2 regions of the Cellulomonas wangleii genome follow, and region 1 is predicted to be linked to the other one. Evidence: riboswitches for the same ligand, from Rfam matches in the RefSeq annotation. Region 1 holds a riboswitch; the other holds the start of a gene.

Region 1 (5,871 bases):
CCGACGTCGTGTTCGACGCGTCGATGACGAGCCTGCGGGCGGCCACCCTCACCGAGGCCATGAAGGCCGGGAAGCACGTGTACACCGAGAAGCCGACCGCCGAGACGCTGCACGAGGCGGTCGAGCTCGCCCGGCTGCGCGAGACGACCGGCGTCACCGCGGGCGTCGTGCACGACAAGCTCTACCTGCCGGGGCTGGTCAAGCTCCGGCGCCTGGTCGACGAGGGCTTCTTCGGCCGGATCCTGTCGCTGCGCGGCGAGTTCGGGTACTGGGTGTGGGAGGGCGACGTGCAGCCCGCGCAGCGCCCGTCCTGGAACTACCGCGCGGCCGACGGCGGCGGCATGACCGTCGACATGTTCTGCCACTGGAACTACGTGCTCGAGGGGATCGTCGGGCGGGTGCGCACGGTGACGTCCCAGACCGCGACGCACATCCCCACGCGGTGGGACGAGCAGGGCGAGGCCTACGAGGCCACGGCCGACGACGCGGCGTACGGGATCTTCCAGCTCGAGACGCCGGCCGGCGACCCCGTCGTCGCGCAGATCAACTCGTCGTGGGCCGTGCGCGTGCACCGTGACGAGCTCGTCGAGTTCCAGGTCGACGGCACCGCCGGGTCCGCGGTCGCCGGCCTGTTCCACTGCGTCGCGCAGCCCCGCTCGGCCACGCCGAAGCCCGTGTGGAACCCCGACCTGCCGACCACCGAGCGCTTCCGCGACCAGTGGCTCGAGGTCCCGGCCAACGCCGACCTCGACAACGGGTTCAAGGCGCAGTGGGAGGAGTTCCTCGTCGACGTGGCCCTGGGCCGCCCGCACCGGTTCGACCTGCTGTCCGCCGCGCGGGGCGTGCAGCTCGCGGAGCTGGGGCTGCGCTCGTCGGACGAGGGCCGTCGGCTCGACGTCCCCGAGATCACGCTGTGAGCACGCCCGTCGCCCCGGTCGGCGAGCCGGCCGCCGGGCGCCGCCCGGACCTGGCCCGCCTGTCGCTCAACACCGCGACCACCAAGCACCTGACCCTGCCGCAGGCGGCGGCCGCCGCCGCCGACGCCGGGCTGTCGTCCATCGGCGTGTGGCGCGACCGCGTGCAGGAGGTCGGCGCCGACGTCGCGGCGAAGGTCGTCGCCGACCACGGGCTGCGCGTCTCGTCGCTGTGCCGCGGCGGCTTCCTCACGACGGCCGACGACGACGCCGCCCGCGTCGCCCTCGACGACAACCGGCTCGCGATCCGGGAGGCCGCGACGCTCGGCACGCACGAGCTCGTCCTGGTCGTCGGCGGCCTGCCCGCCGCGTCCGGCCCGGGCGGCCCGGCGCTCCCCTACCCCGCGGGTACCCCGGCCGCCGACGGTCCCGACGACCCGGCCCGCGACGTCGTCGCGACCCGTCGGCGCGTCGCCGACCGCATCGCCGAGCTCGCCCCGTACGCGGCCGCGCACGGCGTGCGACTCGTGCTGGAGCCGCTGCACCCGGTGTTCGCGGCGGACCGCGCCGTGATCTCGACGCTCGGCCAGGCGCTCGACCTCGCGGCCCCGTTCGACCCCGACGTGGTCGGCGTCGTGGTGGACACGTACCACGTGTGGTGGGACCCGGACCTGCAGCGGCAGATCGCCCGCGCGGGAGCCGAGGGGCGCCTCGCCGGGTACCAGGTGTGCGACTGGGTGCTGCCGCTCGCGGCCGACCCGCTGCTCTCCCGCGGGCACGTGGGCGACGGCTACGTGGACTTCGCGACGATCACCCGGTGGGTGCGCGACGCCGGCTACACCGGCGACGTGGAGGTCGAGATCTTCCACGAGGAGGTCTGGGCGGCGCCGCCCGAGCGGACGCTCGGCACGATGGCGGAGCGGCACGTGCGGTACGTCCTGCCGCACCTGTGACCGCCGCGCGGCGCACTCACAGGATCGTCACCGGATCGAGATCCGACACGATCACGGCCGCAGGGGTCGGGCTGCTTCACTGCTCGCCGTGACCTTCCGTACCCGGCGCACGACCGCCGTCCCCGCCCTCGCTCTCGCCCTCACCGTGGCCCTGTCCGGCTGCGGCACCGTCGTCGACGCCGTCCTGGGCGACAGCCCCGAGGCCGCCCAGCGCGACGAGCCCGGCGGCGAGATCACGGCCTCCGCCGAGGCCGACGTCTTCTCGCTGCAGGTGGGCGACTGCCTCAACTACCTCGCGGAGTCGGAGGAGGCCACCGAGTTCGCGGCACTGCCGACCGTGCCGTGCGCCGAGCAGCACGACGCCGAGATCTACGCCGAGACGACCCTCACCCAGGAGCAGCACGAGAGCGACCTGGCGCTGGCCGCGGACGCCGAGGCCGAGACGCCGACGCACGCCGACCAGTTCTGCTACGACGCGTTCGCCGGGTTCGTCGGGACGTCGTACGAGGAGTCCACGCTCGACTACACCTACCTCTCCCCCACCCCGGAGAGCTGGGCGCAGGGCGACGACGTGGTCCAGTGCCTCGTCGTGCACCTCGAGGGCGGGCTCACGGGGAGCATGCGCGACTCGGCCCTCTGACCGGCCGCGGCACCCCCAGCCGCTCCAGCAGGACCCCGCGGGCGTCGCACGACCCGGGCTCGACGGCGGCGGTCAGCCGGCCGCCGTCGAGCACGCGGACCTCGTCCGCGAGGGCGAGCGCCTCGTCCACGTCGTGCGTGACCAGCACCGTGGCCACCGGCCGCGCCGCCCGCACCTCCCGCAGCAGCGCGTGCGCACCGAGACGGGTGAGGGCGTCGAGCGCACCGAACGGCTCGTCCAGCAGCAGCACGCGCGGCTCGCGGTGCAGCGCGCGGGCCAGCGCGACGCGCTGCGCCTCCCCGCCGGACAGCGTCAGCGGCCACGCGTCGGCCAGGTGCGCGAGGCCGACCTCGACGAGCGCGGCGAGCGCCCGCGGCCGGTCCGACGCGCGCGGCACCGGGCCCGGGCCGAGCAGGACGTTGCGCCACACCGGCTCCCACGGCAGCAGCCGCGGCTCCTGGAACACGACGGCCGTGGGGTCCGCCACCTCCAGGTGGTCGGCCCGCGCGCCCGGGTCCAGGCCCGCCAGCGCGCGCAGCAGCGTGGACTTGCCGCCCCCGCTGCGCCCGACGACCGCCACGCACGCGCCCGCGGGCACGTCGAGGTCGAGGCCCGCCAGGACGTCCCGACCGCCGAACCCCCGCCGCAGCCCGCGCGCCCGCACGCTCACGGCCGCACCCCGCCGTCCTCGGCACGGATGAGCCGCGTCGCGTCGACGGCGACGCCCGTGACGTCGACCGCGCCCGGAATCATCCCCTCCTCGACGTAGAGCGCGGCGACGCGCGCCAGCTCGGCGGCGAAGCCGTCGTCGGCCGGCCGGACGTCCGGCGTCTCCAGCGCGCCGAGCGCGGCCGCGACCTGCGCGTCCGCACCCGACGCCCGGTACGCCCCGGCCCGGCGCGCCGGGTCGGCCCGCAGCGCGTCGGCCTCCGCGACCAGGGCGTCGTACAGCGCGGCCACGGCCGCCGGGTGCCGCTCGACGACGTCGCGGGTCGTGACGTGCACGGTCCGGTTGTCCGACCCCAGGTCGCGCGCGAGCGCGACGGTCCGCACCCCCGGCAGCGCCTGCGCGCCCACGAGGTACTGGTCCCACGTCGCCCACGCGTCGACGCGCCCGGCGGCGAAGGCGCTCGCGGCGTCCGGCGGCGCGAGGTGCTCGACCGTGACGTCCTCGGGCGTCAGCCCCGCCTCCCGCAGCGCGAGCCGCAGCAGGTACTCCCCCGTGCCGCCGCGGTTCACCGCGACGGAGCGCCCGGCCAGGCCGGCCACGTCCGTGACGTCACCGTGGGCGACGATGCCCTGGGTGTCGCCCGCGTCGTGCTCGACGGCCACCACGACGAGGTCGGGTGTGCCGGCGAGCGCGGCGACCACGGCCGTGGTGGAGCCGGAGACGACGTCGACGTGGCCCGCCGCGAGCGCCTCGGCGGCGGGGGCGAAGGCCGGGAACGACGGGGACACCGCCAGGTCGACGCCGACGTCCGCCAGGTGCTGGGCGGCCAGGCCGTCGTCGACCGCGAGCGTCAGCAGGTTCTGCGTCGACAGCGGACCGACGCGCAGGGTGGTGGCGGGTGCGCCGGTGGGCGCGGACGACCCTCCGGACCCAGCGCCCGCCGCGGCGCAGCCCGCCAGCGCGAGCACCGCGACCACGGCCGACGCGGACGCGCCGGGCGGACGGGGGCGTGACCGGGTGCGGCACGGGACGGCTCCGCGCGGTGCACGGCGGGGACGGGGGCGCGGTGTCATGCGGGCTCCTGGGTCGGGGGTCGGGCGGGTGGCAGGGGATGCCGGGCCGGCGGGGGCCCGCCGGGGGCGTCGGACGCCGGGACGGCAGGGGTGGGGGCGACGGCCCGGGCGACGGGCCCGGGAGCACGCCAGTGCAGCGCCCGGTGCTCCACACCGCGCACCAGGGCGTCGGTGACCAGGCCGAGCACCGCGTACAGCGCGACGCAGACGAGGACGACGTCGGTGCGCGCCCACGTCCGGGCGTCGGTGAGCAGCGCCCCGACCCCGCGGTCGGTGGCGACCTGCTCGGCGACGATCACCGCGACCCAGCCGGTGCCCAGGGCGAGCCGCACGCCGGCGAGCACCGAGGGCAGCGCGCCGGGCAGCACGACGCGCCGCACGGTGACCCACCGGCCCACGCCCTGCGCCGCCGCGACCTCCCGCAGGCGGGAGTCGACGCTCCGGGCCCCGGTGACGGTCGCGACGTACACGGGCACGGCGCTCGCCAGCACGACGAGCAGCACCTTGGGCGTCTCACCCAGCCCCCACCACACGACCAGCAGCGGGGTCAGGGCGGTGAACGGCACGGCCCGCACGGCCTGCAGGGGCCGGTCGACGACGTCGTGGCCGATCGGCGACAGCCCGGCGACGAGCCCGAGGACCAGCCCGGCCCCCGTGCCGAGGAGCGCACCCGCCGCGAGACGGCCCACGCTGACCGCGAGCGCGGGCAGCAGCGTCCCGGTGGCCACCAGGTCGGCCGCGGCGCGCGCGACGTCGACCGGTCCGGGCAGCACCCGGGGGTCGACCGCACCCGTCGCACTGGCGGCGGCCCACGCCACGAGGACGGCGCCCAGGCTGCACCACGCGCGCCAACCACCCGTCCGGCGGCCCGAGGCCCGGGTCACGGCGTGGCCCCGTCCGCGGTCGGGGCCGTGCGGGTCGGGGCCGTGCGGGTCGGTGCAGCCGGGGTCGGACCGGCGGGTGCTGCGGGCACGGGTGTCTCCGGTGGGTCGGTGCGGGCGCGACGGCACCGCCTCCAGGCGCGCGTCACCCCCGCCACGACGACGCGGGCGGCAGGACGTGCGCGGAGGCGTGCGCCGCCCACCGCGCGCGGCGGTACGGGACGGGCACGACGACGCCCGCCCGCGTGACGTCACGCGGGCCGGCGTGGGCGGGTCAGCCGGCCCCGGGACCTCGCCGTGCTCGCACGCCGGGCAGGCCGTGCGGGTGCAGGGCGTGCGGGTGCAGATGGGCGGACGGCAGCGGACGCATGGGAGACATGCGCGACATCCCTTCGCTAGTGCGACCTAGATCAGGTTCGACGGGTGTGATCTCAGCCGCGGATGCGGCACCCCGTGTCACGACGCCGCCGACGCTACCCCCGGACGTCCGGTTCGTCCGCAGGCGTCCGCACTGTGGCCGCGCACGCCGACGACCCCGCCCGGGACCTCCCGGACGGGGTCGCACCCGACGCGGCGACGGACGCATCAGGGCACGTTGCCGTGCTCGCGGAACTCCCGCCAGACGTTCTCGAAGAAGTCGTCGTCCTCCGGCACGGGACGCCGCGGTCGCCACCGGAAGACCGGCAGCCCCGCGGGGTCGTCGGCGTCGCGCGGCGCCACCGGCGCCCAGGCCCGGCCGT
Region 2 (5,871 bases), 990 kb from region 1:
TCGCACACCGCCACGATGCTCGCCGTCAGGGCGGCGAGCAGCACCGACGCCGCCAGTGCGGCGCCGTAGTTCTCGGCCCCGGGGCGCCCCAGCAGCCGGAAGATCACGACGGGCAGCGTCGGGTCCTGCGGCCGCGCCAGGAACGACGTGGCACCGAACTCGCCCAGCGACGCGGCGAACGCGAACCCGAGCGCCAGACCGACGGCCCGCAGCGCGACCGCCAGGTCCACCGTCCGCAGCACCCGTCCGGGTGCGGCACCCAGGGTCGCGGCGACCTCACGCTGCCGCGGGTCCACGGCACGCAGCACGGGCAGCACGGTGCGCACCACCAGGGGCACGGCGACGACGGCCTGCGCCACCGCGACCAGCACGGGGCTGGTCCGCAGGTCCACGGGCAGCCCCAGCGGTGCGTCCATCGACACCAGGAACCCGAAGCCGACGGTCACGGCCGACACCCCGAGCGGCAGCATGAACAGCGCGTCCAGCCCGGCGACGGCCCGGCGGGCGGCGGTGCGCCGCGGGCGGCGCGACACGAGCAGGGCCACGAGCCCGCCGACCACCAGGGCGAGCACGGTGGCGTCGACGGCGGTGCGCACCGACGTCCCGGCGGCCTGCCACGCGCTGACGGCCAGCGTGTCCTGCGGCACGGCCAGCGCGGCGTAGTTGTCCAGGCCCCAGCCGCGCGGGGTGCGCAGCGAGCGCACGACGAGGTGCACCAGCGGCAGCGCGAGCAACCCGGCGACGGTGAGCGCAGTGACGGCGACCGCGACGGCGTCGATCGGGTCGCGCAGCCGCACGGGGCGGGCGTCCGCCGCGGTACCGCCGAGGGTGGGGGCCGCCTCGGTGCGGGCGCGGGCGCGCCCGGCCAGGGCGAGCGCCGCCACGACCACGACGAGCTGCACGACGGACAGCACGGCGGCGGCACGCAGGTCGAGGAACTGCGTGGTCTGGATCCAGATCTCGGTCTCGACCGTGCCGTACCGGCGCCCGCCCAGCACCAGGACCGTGCCGAACGCGGTCGCGCAGAACAGGAACACCAGGGACGCCGCGGAGGCGATCGCGGGGCCCAGCGCCGGCAGCGTCACCGTCCGCAGCACGCGCCACGGCGAGGCGCCGAGCGCCCGGGCCGCCTGCTCGGCCCGCGGGTCGAGCCGCTCCCACAGGCCACCGACCGTGCGCACCACCACCGCGTAGTTGAAGAACACCAGCGCCAGGACGATCGCCGCGAACGAGCCGTCCAGGCCCAGCCCGCCCAGCAGGCCGCCGTCCACCAGCAGCGAGCGGAAGGCGACGCCGACCACGACCGTGGGCAGCACGAACGGCACCGTGACGAACGCGCGCAGCGCCCCGCGCCCGGGGAACCGGCAGCGGTACAGCAGGTACGCGCCCGGCACGCCCAGCAGCACCGCGCCCAGGGTCCCCAGCCCGGCCTGCGCGAGCGTCTGCCCGACCACGCGCCACGTCCGCGGGCGGGTGAGCACGTCACCGAACCCGGTCAGGTCGAGGCGCCCGTCGGCGACGAACCCCCGCCCGACGATCTCCGCGACGGGCCACACGAAGAACACCGCGAGGAAGAGCAGAGGCAGGCAGGCCGCCACGGCCCACGCCACGCGGACGCCCCACCCGGTGCGCGGTCCGCGTCGCCGCGGCGCGCCGTCACCCGCCGGCCCGGCACCGGGGCGGGGGCCCGGGTGCGGGTCGGCGGGGTCGACGGCGAGCGCCGCGGCGGGGACGGGCACGGTCAGCCGATCACCGTGTCGGACCACGTGGCGAGCCACTGCTCGCGGTGCGCGGTGACGTCGGCGGGTGCGACCTCGAAGGGGTCGTCGGCCAGCGGGGCCCACGCGGCCCACTCCTGCGGCAGCTCGACCGTCGAGCTCACGGGGTACATGTACATCGACCCCGGGATGTCCGCCTGGACGTCGTCCGAGAGCAGGAAGTCGAGCAGCGCCGCGGCACCCTCCGGGTTGGCGGCACCCGCCAGCACACCCGCGTACTCCACCTGGCGGAAGCACGTGTCGAGCAGCGCGCGGGTGGTTGGGGCGTCGGCACCGTCGGGCACCGTGAACGGCGGCGACGACGCGTAGGACAGCACGACGGGCCGCGGTCCCTCACCGCCGCCGGCGGTGAAGTCGGTGTAGTACGCCTCGGACCACCCGTCGGCCACCTGCAGGCCGTTGTCCCGCAGGCCCGCCCAGTAGTCCGCCCAGCCGTCCTCGCCGAACGCCCCGACGGTGGCGAGCAGGAACGCCAGCCCCGGGGACGACGTGACGGGGTCCGGCACCACGACGAGGTCGCGGTACGCCGGGTCCAGCAGCGACTCGAGCGTCGTGGGCTCCGGGACGCCCCGCTCCGCGAACCAGGCCGTGTCGACGTTGAGGCAGACGTCACCGAGGTCCACCGCGGTCAGCGCGCCGGCGTCGTCGCCCGGCACCGCGTACGCGGCGGCGTCCTGCGCCGCCGGGGCCGTGAGCTCGGCCGGCACCAGGACGCCCTCGTCGAGCGCGCGCGACGCGAACGCGTTGTCGATGCCGAACACCAGGTCACCCAGCGGGGCGTCCTTGGTGAGCACCAGCTGGTTCACCAGGGCGCCCGCGTCGGCCTGCTGCACCACCTCGACGCGCAGCCCCGACTCCTCCTCGAACTGCTCGAGCAGACCGTCGGACAGCGCGAAGGACTCGTGCGTCACCAGCGTGACGGTGCCGGCGCCGTCCGTCGGGTCGTCCGCCGCGCCACTGCCGACGGCGGAGCAGGCCGTCAGCGCGACGAGGCCGGCGGTGGCGACGAGGCCCGCCGCCGCGCGCCGGGCCGGGGTGGTGCGGCGCCGGGTCGTGCCGTGCTGAGGGCTGCCGTGCTGAGGGCTGCGCGCCCGGGGGGTGGTCATGCGTGTGGTCCTCCGTCGTCGTCGGAGGGGTCCCGCGCCGCCGTCCCACGGCGATCGCCGCACGGACGACACCACGGGAGGAGAGACAAGCCCGACTCCCTACGCCGGTATCACCCGGATCAGGTTCGAGGGTCTGCGGTGGTCCGCACTCTCAGCGTCCTGCCACCGTCACCGGCGACCGACGCTCCCCTGTCGTTCGCGGACGATCCTAGCCCCGACCTGTGCGCCGGCCGGATCCCGGGTAGCGTCCCTGCAGGCGACGACGACGGAGGAGAACATGTCGGACGACGGGAACAAGCAGTCGATGACCGCGAAGATCGTGGGCGCGGGGGTCACCCTCGTCGCCGCGTGGGCGGTCCAGAAGCTGATCGACGCGGTCTGGACCAGGACCAAGGGGCACAAGCCGCCGTCGCCGGACTCCACGGAGCCCGACATCAAGTTCGGCGAGGTCGCGACCGCGGCCGCGATCAGCGGTGCCGCGATCTCGCTGTCGCGCGTGCTGGCGACGCGCGGCGCCGCGAAGCTCGCCGGGCGCGCCGCCCGGCGCTGACCCGCTGCCGCGACGCCCGGGGACCGCTCAGTCGTCCCCGGGCGTCCGGCCGGGGCGCGTCTCCCCGAGGTCGCGCGACAGCTCGTCGACCACCAGCAGGTCGTTGCGGACCTTGCCGGTGCGGAAGCCCGCCCGGCCGACCATGTGCGCGGCGACGGGTGCGGTGAGCATCTGGAAGATCGCGACGAGCACCAGGGCCCACACGGCCCCGCCCTCGCGCAGGCGCAGCGCCAGGCCGATCAGCACGAGGATCAGCCCGAGCACCTGCGGCTTGGTGCCGGCGTGCATGCGCGACAGCAGGTCGGGGAAGCGCAGGGCGCCGACCCCGGCGGCGAACGCGAAGAACGCGCCGCCCAGCAGGCAGACGATCGAGGCGACGTCCGCCACGGTGCCCCACGTGTCCTGGCTCATCGCGTCTCCTCGTCGGCCGGGCCGCCGTGGTGCTCGGGGTCCGGTTCCTTCTCGACGGTCTCGCGGGCGCTCGGGGCCACGGCCTCGTGGACCGCGGGCTCGCGCGCGCCCGCCCCGTCCGCGGCGGCGTCCTCGGCGGCGCGACGCCGGCGGCGGCGCGCCTGCTCCTCCTCCTGCTCGAGGCGGCGCTTCTCGGCCTCCTCGGCGGCGACCTCCTCGCGCGTGCGCACGCGCCCCTCGCCCTCGGGCTCGACGGCGGCGAACCGCGCGACGGTGACCGACCCGACGAAGCCCACGAGGGACAGCACCACGAGCAGCGGAACGACGTCGGCGCGCCGGTAGTAGGCCGCGTACAGGGCGATCGCGGCGATCATCGTCGTGACGACGATGTCGAGCGCGACCGTGCGGTCGAGCATCGACGGGCCCTTCTCGGCCCGCACGATCGCGAGCAGCGCGCCGAGCGTCAGCAGGACGCCGCAGACGCCGACGACGACGTCGAACACGTTCACCGGGACGTCACCTCCCCCGCGCGGCGCGAGCGCTGCAGCCCCGCCTCCGCGAGCTCCTCGTCGGACGCGAGCGCGCGCAGCAGCCGCGCCTCCTGGTCGAGCACGTTCTGCCGCGCCTTCTCGACACCACCGCTGGTCTCGACGTCCAGGACGTGCACGTACAGCCGCCCCGTGAGTCGGTGCGCCTCGACGATGATCGAGCCGGGGACCAGCGAGACGAGCTCGGCGGTCAGCGTGAGGTACAGGTCCGAGTGGCTGCGCAGCTGCACGCAGATCACCGCACCGCGCGGGGTGTGCCGCGGCCGCAGCGCGACCAGGCTGACCTCGAACGACGCGCGGACCAGGTCGAGCGCGAACCGGCCCAGCAGCACGAGCAGCCCGACGGGGTGGACGCGGCCGCGGAACTCGACGCGCGTCATGCGCAGGCCGGCGGTGACCAGCAGGCCCAGCAGCACGCCGTTGACGACGTTGCCCCAGGTGACCTGGCCCCACAGCAGGACCCACACGACGGTGAGCCACAGGACGGTGGCCCACTGGAAGCGCCAGCCGGCGCGGCGCGGGTGCAGGCTCACCGGTCACCCCCGCCGCTCTCGGCGTCCTGCGTCGCGGGCACCACGTCCTCGTCGACCTCCGAGTCCTCGGCCGCGCGCTGCGACTCGCCCTCGCCGCGCTCCCCGTCGGGCAGCACCGCCTCGATGTACGGCGAGCGGTCCGCGAGGGTCTGGGCGGCCCGGCCCGTGTACGCGTACAGCGGTCCGGCGAAGACGGTGAGCGCCAGGCTGACGACGACCAGGGTCGCCGTGGGGACCACCATGTGCGCGGGCACGTGGTTGGCCGGCAGCTCCTCCGGCGGGCTCTGCCAGAACGCCTTGTTCCACGCCTTGATCAGCGCGTACAGGGTGAGCAGCGAGGTGACGACCGACCCGACGACCAGGGCGTACCCCAGCGGGGTCCCGAGCGCGACACCCGCCTCGAGCAGCCCGACCTTGCCGAGGAACCCGGAGAACGGCGGGATGCCGCCGAGGTTCATCGCGGGCACGAAGAACAGCACGGCCAGCACCGGCGTCATCTTGGCGAGCCCGCCCAGCCGGTCGAGCGACGTGGTCCCGCCGAAGCGTTCGATCAGGCCGACGACGAGGAACAGGGCCGTCTGCACGGTGATGTGGTGCACGACGTAGTAGATGGCCGCGGTCCAGCCGAGCACGCTGCCCAGCGCGACCCCGAACACCATGTAGCCGATGTGGCTGACGAGGGTGAACGAGAGCAGACGTTTGACGTCGTCCTGCGCGACCGCCCCCAGGATGCCCACGAGCATCGTGGCCAGGGCGACGCCCATGAGGATGTCGTCGAGCTGCCCGCCGGGGAACAGCAGGGTCTGGGTGCGGATGATCGCGTAGACGCCGACCTTGGTCAGCAGGCCCGCGAACACGGCCGTGACCGGCGCGGGCGCGGTCGGGTAGGAGTCCGGCAGCCAGGACGACAGCGGGAACACGGCCGCCTTGATGCCGAAGGCCAGC

The links. A riboswitch is a leader RNA that binds a small molecule or an ion and turns the genes downstream of it on or off. The one in region 1 is predicted to bind thiamine pyrophosphate.
Region 2: it holds a riboswitch for thiamine pyrophosphate, as region 1 does, so the genes downstream of both, KG103_RS01100 (thiamine ABC transporter substrate-binding protein) here and KG103_RS15335 (ABC transporter permease) in region 1, are expected to answer to the same signal.

What each region holds. Positions count from the first base shown of each region.
Region 1 covers NZ_CP074405.1:3,323,722-3,329,592, forward strand. The annotation lists gene KG103_RS15310 (Gfo/Idh/MocA family protein) at 1-917, shown strand, start outside; gene KG103_RS15315 (sugar phosphate isomerase/epimerase family protein) at 914-1,867, shown strand; gene KG103_RS15320 (septum formation family protein) at 1,956-2,507, shown strand; gene KG103_RS15325 (ABC transporter ATP-binding protein) at 2,476-3,177, opposite strand; gene KG103_RS15330 (ABC transporter substrate-binding protein) at 3,174-4,154, opposite strand; gene KG103_RS15335 (ABC transporter permease) at 4,247-5,023, opposite strand; TPP riboswitch at 5,502-5,595, opposite strand; gene KG103_RS15340 (FAD-dependent oxidoreductase) at 5,717-5,871, opposite strand, start outside.
Region 2 covers NZ_CP074405.1:241,243-247,113, reverse strand. The annotation lists gene KG103_RS01105 (ABC transporter permease) at 1-1,739, opposite strand, end outside; gene KG103_RS01100 (thiamine ABC transporter substrate-binding protein) at 1,742-2,884, opposite strand; TPP riboswitch at 2,964-3,085, opposite strand; gene KG103_RS01095 (DUF4235 domain-containing protein) at 3,162-3,434, shown strand; gene mnhG (monovalent cation/H(+) antiporter subunit G) at 3,462-3,845, opposite strand; gene KG103_RS01085 (monovalent cation/H+ antiporter complex subunit F) at 3,842-4,354, opposite strand; gene KG103_RS01080 (Na+/H+ antiporter subunit E) at 4,351-4,926, opposite strand; gene KG103_RS01075 (Na+/H+ antiporter subunit D) at 4,923-5,871, opposite strand, start outside.